DNA from 2 places in the Blastopirellula sediminis genome. Region 2 is predicted to be linked to the other one. Evidence: riboswitches for the same ligand, from Rfam matches in the RefSeq annotation. Region 2 holds a riboswitch; the other holds the start of a gene.

What was found. A riboswitch is a leader RNA that binds a small molecule or an ion and turns the genes downstream of it on or off. The one in region 2 is predicted to bind cobalamin.
Region 1: another riboswitch for cobalamin. It lies ahead of metE (5-methyltetrahydropteroyltriglutamate--homocysteine S-methyltransferase); the one in region 2 lies ahead of LOC68_RS04080 (TonB-dependent receptor plug domain-containing protein).

The regions. Positions count from the first base shown of each region.
Region 1 covers NZ_JAJKFT010000002.1:224,872-229,069, forward strand. The annotation lists gene metE (5-methyltetrahydropteroyltriglutamate--homocysteine S-methyltransferase) at 1-1,948, opposite strand, end outside; cobalamin riboswitch at 2,204-2,426, opposite strand; tRNA gene LOC68_RS01575 (tRNA-Arg) at 2,706-2,779, shown strand; gene LOC68_RS01580 (hypothetical protein) at 3,404-4,198, opposite strand, start outside.
Region 2 covers NZ_JAJKFT010000004.1:62,188-66,385, forward strand. The annotation lists gene LOC68_RS04065 (3-keto-disaccharide hydrolase) at 1-19, shown strand, start outside; gene LOC68_RS04070 (DUF1559 family PulG-like putative transporter) at 16-987, opposite strand; cobalamin riboswitch at 1,294-1,469, shown strand; gene LOC68_RS04080 (TonB-dependent receptor plug domain-containing protein) at 1,578-3,458, shown strand; gene tadA (tRNA adenosine(34) deaminase TadA) at 3,669-4,169, opposite strand.

The DNA.
Region 1 (4,198 bases), on a different contig from region 2:
GAGTGTGAATCTGCGTTTCGTCGGCGACGACGCTGCTCGCCAAACGGAAGCTGTCGCCGGCCCATTCGAGATAGGCGTTCCAGTCCCGTTTACGGAGCGGCAAACCTTCGCGCAGGGCTGGTTCGTCAATTTGAATGACGCGGACGCCAGCCTTTTCGAGGTCTTCCACTTCGTCTCGAATCGCCAGGGCGATTTGCCGGGCAGTTTCGCTCCGCGGTTGATCGTCGCGGACGAACGACCAGCAGAGGATCGTCACCGGTCCGGTCAGCATCCCTTTGACCGGCTTCGTGGAGCAGGACTGCGCAAATTCGATCCACTCGACCGTCATCGGCCGCGGGCGAGAAACGTCGCCGTAAATGATCGGCGGCTTCACGCAGCGACTGCCGTAACTTTGCACCCAGCCGTTGCGGGTGATCGCGAAACCGGCGAGCGACTCGCCGAAATATTCGACCATATCGTTCCGCTCCGGTTCGCCGTGCACCAGCAAGTCGAGCCCGACTTCTTCCTGAAACGCGATCACTTCGCGAATTTGGGCCTGCATCGTGGCGACGTACGTCTCGTGCGAGAGTTCACCCTTGCGGCGTTTCGCTCGGGCCTGGCGAATCTCGGCCGTCTGCGGAAACGATCCGATCGTGGTGGTCGGAAACGCCGGCAAGCCGAGCGACGCTTGTTGCACCGACCGGCGCTGCGGGAAGGAACTGCGGCGGCGCTGCATATGTTCGTCAACGAAGGCGACGCGACCTTGCACTTGGGGCGAAATGACCCGCTCGGAGGTTTGACGGCTGATCATCGCCTGGCGATTCGCTTCGAGCGCTGCCCGAGTAGCGTCATCGGGCCCAAGAATCGCGGTGGCGATCAACTTCACTTCGGCCAGCTTTTGCTTGCCGAACGCGAGCCAACTTTTCAGTTCGTCGTCGAGGTCGGTTTCGGCGTCGAGATCGACCGGGGCATGCAACAGCGAGCAGCTCGGCGCGATCTGCACCCGATCGGCGCCCAACTGGTCGACCAACGGTTGCGCGAAGGCAAGCGCCGCGATGGCGTTGGTTCTCCAGATGTTCCGTCCTTCGACCAGGCCAAGAGAGACGACTTTGCCGGCGGGAATGACGTCGACCAAGGAGGCCGCGTCTTCCTTGCCGCGGACGAGATCAACATGCAGACCGGCGGTCGACAGGTTGGCCGCCAGCGACAGATTCTCGGCCAGCGGACCAAAGTAGGTCGCCAGCATCACGTTCAACTGCGGCAGTTCAGCGGCGATCGTGCGATAGGCGGCGACCAGCGACTCGCGCTGTTTGTCGCTCAAATCGGTCGCGAGGATCGGTTCGTCGATCTGCACCCAAGTCGCCCCGGCGGTCGAGATCTGCCGCAGCAGTTCGACATAGGCAGGCAGCAGCGCGTCGAGCAGATCAAGTCGATCGCCGGTCGCACTGCGCAGCTTGCCGAGCGAAAGGTAGGTGACCGGGCCGATCACGACCGGCCGGGTAGCGATGCCGAGAGCTTGCGCTTCGCGCAGTTCGGCGAGCGGTTTCGTCGCATCGGGCGTGAAGGTTTGGTTCGGTTCAAACTCCGGCGTCAGGTAGTGATAGTTGGTGTCGAACCACTTGGTCATCTCGAGCGCTTTGATCTCGTGCGGCAGTTGCACGCCGGGCGCCTGACCGCGGGCCATCAGGAAATAGCGCTGAAGATGCGTGACATCGAGTGTCGCAAACCGCGGCGGGATGACGCCGAGGGCGACCGACATGTCGAGCATCTGGTCATAGAGGGAAAAATCGTTGCTGGGGATCGAGTCGATGCCGGCCGCGAGTTGCAGCCGCCAGTGTTCGGCCCGCAGGTGAGCGGCGACTTCCAAAAGTTGTGCTTCCGACGTGGCGCCGGACCAATACGACTCGACCGCTTTTTTCAGTTCGCGGTCTTTACCGATACGAGGAAAACCTAAATTGGCGGATAGCATGTACGCTTACCTTTGCAAATGCGCATTCGTAGCGCAGCAGGAGCGGAGTCCGACAGTCGAAGCTGGGACGAGGCCTGCGCGCGGAAACGGAAAGAAAACGGCAGTAAACTTGCTCAGTCGCTACAAAGCGTGGGAGCGACGATTGGGCGAGCGAGTTCGCCGTAGCGCAGCAGGAGCGCGCACATCAAGAAATGATGTCATCGTAGGGATCTCCATGTCGCCTCCATCCCCGAAGGCGTATGACGAAACTGCACCTTGCGGCGCAGGCGACTGGCAGGTCTTCGGACTTCCAGACTGGGGCAGGGCGGTGAGCCTTGCTGTTCCTACTGGCCGTTGCTTTCCAATCCAACGAGGATCAGTGCTTACCGACGGCGTTCGTTTCTGGTTACCGCAGCGGGGGCTGTCCCGGTCTCTCACCGGAGTTCCCTCTTTCGACGCTCCACAAAAATGGGAGCGAACCAATCACGCCGCCAAGCTATCCGATGAAGAAGGACCTCGTCAACCGGCGGTTGCAAACCACTCGCCAGCGGCCGGCAAAACGGTGCGTTCGGCAAGCCGCCGTAGAAAGCAGGCCTGCATAACCGCCGCGACCCGTAAACCCGGCGAAGTAGATAAGGCGAATGCCAGCAATCGTTTACGCCGACGAGATTTTTTTCCAAATGACCCCGGAGAACCGCCAACGGCCCCTTTACGCATCGGGGTAGGACGGCTAAACTTTGTGATCTGCCGAGGGACGCTGACGTCCTCAGGTAAGGTTGCGGATGTAGCTCAGCTGGATAGAGCGTCGGTCTACGAAACCGAAGGTCGCAGGTTCGAATCCTGCCATCCGCACTCACGAAAGCCGCGAGTCTTCAAGGACTTGCGGCTTTTTTCATGCGCATTTCTGAACGCTTGGATCTTTCCAGAACGGTCAATTTTGGTCTCTTTTAGGCCCCATTCGCGCACACAGTGCGCACAAGCTTTTTCGGCGGGACTAGTTTGGCTGACGTTGATTAGGGCCGTGTCGGTTGAGCCCCATCCGACGTTGCGTCGCCGATGTGAACTTCTTGATACAGGGACGGGCAGTCTTGTTGCTCTCATCGATGGAACTATTGGCTGCCTGAGAGCTGAATTCTAATTACGTAATTACGGTTCTTGGGGCGAACCGTCGTCGGATTGGTCAAATCAGTTTCACGCTGCATCGTAGCTGCCAGGTGTCAATTATCAACTCCGCGATGAGTGACCTAGTAGCCGCATTCGTAAGTCCATACCGAGGGCTAGACAGTTCGCAGGAGGGCATGACGCATCGACCTCTGCGACTCCGTACTGTTGAAAGCGGCACAGCAAGCTCCCTCAAGCATCCCAAAACCATGAATACGACGGCTGCTCCGTTCAGACGTGGAGGTAATCATGCGACTTGCTGCGAATCGCTCGGTCCATGTGAGAATCGTTAGACCGAAATAACTCTAGAATCCGCTAAGCCGTAACTTGAAAGCATCCTAGTGATGCGGCGAGTCCGTTCATGTGGTTGGCGCTTGCGCCATCCTTTTCGTAACGGCAGGGTTCGGAAAACATTTCCAGAAGGTAACGTTTCAAGTCCGGGCCGAAGCCTGCGTCGTCGAAGTTGAGGAATCGCTTGCCGCGACATTGCGCTTGGATGGAATCGTATTGGGGATGTTTCCCCCAGAAACCGATGCGTAGTCTCTCATCCCGAATGGAAACTGGCTTCACACCTTGTTTTGCGATGGCGTGGTTCAGAATGGCCGTCTCGGCAAGCAGACCGAAATACCGATCATTGGTAACGAAGTCTTTCAGGTCGACGTAGGCGTCGAAGACCCATTTGCGGCGGAAATAGGCGGGGCAGTGGGTTTCAAAATTGAAACGCGGGTAGCCAAGACGCTTTAGTTGTTCGTACGTTCGCCACAATGATTCCATCCAGATTCCGCGTCCGCGCTTCGTGATTTTGTCCATATCTTCGAGGTAGTAGGACTTACGAGCTTCCTCTAAGGTAAGCCTGTCTAGCAGAACGTAGTCGTCGCAAAAATAGAGAAACTCGTGCGTTAGTTCCGGAAGCAGGGACGAGGCGAAGAGAAGTTGGAATTGATTGACGATCGGCGTTTGAAATCGGATTGGCGCCGCCAGGTAGTCGTGCGGAATATGTTCGACAATCGTAGTGTCGTCCGTGAGGAATGTCGGTCGATCCCCCACGATCCAAACTTTGCCGACGTCAGAAAAATGCTTGGCGACGCTGCGGAGCGAAATCAGGATCTC
Region 2 (4,198 bases):
GCCGAAGAAAGCGGACTAGTTCTTGTAGTCCGATTCGTTCAGGATGTAGGTCAGCGGGCCAGATCCGCCGGCGCGAACTTTCGTCGCATCCGTGACGAGCAACTGAGCGTAAACCAAGTAGCTGATCTTTTCCGAGAGTCTAAAAGCGGAGCCGTCTCCCATCGCAGCGATGACGATGCTGGGATGTTCTGAAGAAGGTCGAGGCGCCGAACCGCGAGCAAGATCGTACTTATCGCCGTTGATCGACATCCAAGTGGCCGATGGGGGATTCACGACGGTCGCTCCGCTGGTGAACCATGACATCACGACTCCACTTTTTAGCCCGTAGGTCGCTGGAGGAGCTGGAGGAGGTGTACCAACGACTTGGAGCGTTGGCGCGAGTACATACCAATCGGATGCCTGCAGGTTCTCTGAAAGCAACAGCGTATTGCTGAGCCCATCCTTAATGGATGCGTCCGTGATTTTCGGCTTCGGCGTACTGGGCGCCAGACTGCCGCGATATGCGAAGATGCCGTTTTCCGATCCTTCCATGGTATAGACGCCGGTCGAAGCGAGGATGCCCTGACTCGCCCTGCCGCCGTTTGCGCAGTACGAATTGAATGCACCGAGCCAGTCTTCGCGATTGCTGGGGCAAATCAACAGGTTAATCCGAGGAGTCAAGGTGCTGGGGGGCGGTGTGACAGTACCGGTGTAGGAACTCCAGTTTTCGGAAAGTGCGGTTTGTTCGACATACGGAAAGATCGCTTGAATCCAGGTCTGGTCATTCGCCACATTCATTGGCTCGACATAACCCGGAAAGTGCTTTTTGTTGATCGTGAATTGCGTCACGCCCAGCGCTAATTGCTTTTGATTATTAAGACAAGTCGTTTGTCGCGCGGTTTCGCGCGCATAGTTTACCGCGGGCAACAGCAAGCCTGCCAAGATGCCGATGATGGCGATAACGACCAATAATTCCACGAGGGTGAAACCGCGACGAGCCAGAGACATTCGCTTCGCTCCGTGATAAGCGCGAAAAGCCAGCATGAGGAAAAGGGAGAAGGGAAGCTAGCGCAGGAAAAGCCTTGCCAGAACTTCATTTTGTCAAAACCGTGCGCCTAAGTCCAGACATTGGATCGCGTTAGCGGGAATTCCGGCCCCCTGAACCCCAGATGGTAAGGGAAATTCTCCACAGAATGCTGACATATCCTCCGCAGGCTTCAAAATGGGAAGAATTCGAGTAACCCGCAGGATAGGAAAAAGCCGATGACTCATGCGTCAATCTACGTTTTCCGCATAAGCCTGGGAAACGAGCAAGGACGCACGTTTCGCCGGATTTCAGGGAAGCGGAGTGAAAAGCTCCCGCCGCCCCGCGACTGTAACGAGGACGAACGCCCCGAAAAACCACTGACCTTAACGGTCCGTTAGGGTTGGGAAGGAGGGCCAGTAGAACGAATCGGAGCCAGGATATCTGGTCCGGCGAAGTCACTATTCGAATCAAGTTTTTCCTCGAGGGAAGGGAAACGATGCGATTTCGCTGGACTTCGGCATGCGCAGTAGCCGCATGTCTCTCGTGGTTACCAACCACGCTCCCGGCTCAAATGCCGGAACCTGAATCTCCCCTGGCCGAGACCGAGATCGCGCCGCTCGACAATTCGGAGCAAGAGATGACCTTGCCCGAAGTCGAAGTGGTCGGACGGCTCGACTCCTTTCCCGCCAATCCGTTACCGGATGACGCCGCGATCACGCCGACTGGAACGACGGTCGCCGTCGGCAAGACCGGCAGTAGCGTGACGGTCATCACCGCTGAAGAAATTCAGCGAACCCAACAAACGACCGTCGCCGAGGTGTTGCGGCAAGTGGAAGGGCTCAACGTGGTCCGAACCGGCGGACCGGGCGGCGTCACCTCGGTCTTCATCCGCGGCGCCAACTCGCAGCATACCAAGGTGATTCTCGACGGCATTCCGATCAACGATCCGAGCAATGCCGGACGCAGCTTCGACTTCTCGACCTTGTCGACGCAAAACATCGAACGGATCGAAGTGTTACGCGGCCCGCAAAGCTTGCTCTACGGTTCCGACGCGATCGGCGGCGTGATCAACATCGTCACCAAACGCGGCGAAGGCCCGACTACCGTTACCGCCTTGGTGGAAGGAGGAAGCTTCAACTCTTCCAACACCAGCGTTACGGCGAGCGGCGGTAACGATCGCTTTTATCACTCGACCAGCATCGGCTATCAAGGGACCGATGGCTGTAGCGCGGCCCAGTTCGCCAATGGCAATCCGGAACGAGACGGCTATTACAACGGCACCATCTCGGGGAGGTACGGCTGGACTCCGTCGGAACTGCTCAACGTCGACTATGTCTTTCGTTACGCGGACGTCCATGCGGCGGTCGACGATCAGCCGTTCGGCGCGCTGCCGGTCGACAACTTGATTCGTTCGAACCTGAGTGACGTCTTCTACGAGAAGATCCAGCTCCAGTCGTTTCAGCTCGACGGCATGATCGAACACCGCGTTGCGCTCGATCACACCGACTACAAACGAGTGGACACCGATCCTGGCTTCTTTGACCCGCAGTACAACGGTCGGACTCGGCAATTTGAATACCAGCTGAACATGCTGCTGCTGGAAGACAATATCTTCTCCGTTGGCGTCAATCATCTGAATGAAGAGGCGTCAAACACGTCGACGCCGCGGGTCAGCCAGTATTTGTCGGGCGTCTATCTGCAAGACCAGTATCAACTTGGCGATCGTTTCTATGGCACCGCCGGCGTTCGCTGGGACGATCATAGCGTTGCGGGAACGGCCCAGACCTATCGTTTCACCGGTTTGATCGACGTGTGGGAAATGGGGGCGGAGATTCACGGCAGTATCGGTACCGGTTTCCGGGCGCCGTCGCTTGCCGAAAACCTTTTTCCGTTTGGCAATCCGAATCTGCGACCTGAACGTAGCCAAGGCTGGGATGCTGGCGTCACCAAGTACGTCTTCGATCGTCGTGGCTCGGTTGACGTGACCTACTATCGCAACGACTTTGAAGACTTGATCGCGTTCGACTTCGCAACATTCTCGCTCGAGAACATCGGCCGAGCTCGTTCGAGCGGAGTCGAAGTGGTTGGCGTTTGGGGTTGGGACGAGCGGACGGACCTCCGCGCGACCTACACGCTGACCGACACGTACGACTATGACAACGATCGCCCGCTGCAGCGACGCCCACGCAACAAGGCGACGCTGGGAATCGAACGTCAAGTCGCCTGCGATGCGACGGTCAATCTCTACTTGTTGTACGTCGACAACCGGTTTGATACGACCGGACCGCTGCCGTCGTACATCACCGTGAACGTCAGCGGAACGTACGACCTGGCGCAGGACGTCACCTTGGTCGGCCGCATCGACAACTTGTTCGACAAGGACTACGAAGAAGTCCCCGGCTTCGGGACCTTAGGGATCGGCGCCTACACGGGGCTACGTGTGGTTTACTAATCGATAAGGGACGCAGGCCCGCAGTAACTATCTGCGGGCCTGTTTTCTTTCGTAGCCCGAAGCGCAAGCGAGGGAAATGCGGTCGCAAAGTAAATGACGAATGTCGAAGCTCGAATGACGAACTCTCTTTCCTTCGACATTCTGGTTTCGACATTCGTCTTTTAGCCCAACGCATTTCCCTCGCTTGCGCTTCGGGCTACTAATGAAGCTTTACTTCTTCCCTTCGGCTCGTCGAGCCCGGAAGAACTCGGTCAGCACCGCTCCGCATTGTGGCGCAAGAATGCCGGGGATCACTTCGCAGCGGTGATTCAGCCGTGAGTCGTTCAGAAGGCTGTAGAGCGACGTGACGGCGCCGGCTTTCGGATCGACCGCGCCGAAGACGACCGTCGGGATACGCGCTTGCAGGATGGCGCCGGCGCACATCGGGCAAGGCTCAAGCGTCACATACAACGTGCACTCTTCCAGCCGCCAGTTTTGCAGCGATTCGGCTGCTTGCGTGATTGCGATCATCTCCGCGTGCGCGGTGGGATCATGCAACGTTTCGCGCTGATTGTAGGCGGCGGCGATGACTCGATTGTCATGGACGATAATGGCGCCGACAGGCACTTCTTTTTCGCGCGCCGCCTGCTCGGCCAGTTCGAGCGCCTGATGCATGAAGATCTGGTGGAACGAGGGGAACTCGAACGGACGTGGTTCGACGGTATCAATCATGCGATCAGGCAACTTTTAAAAACAAAAAA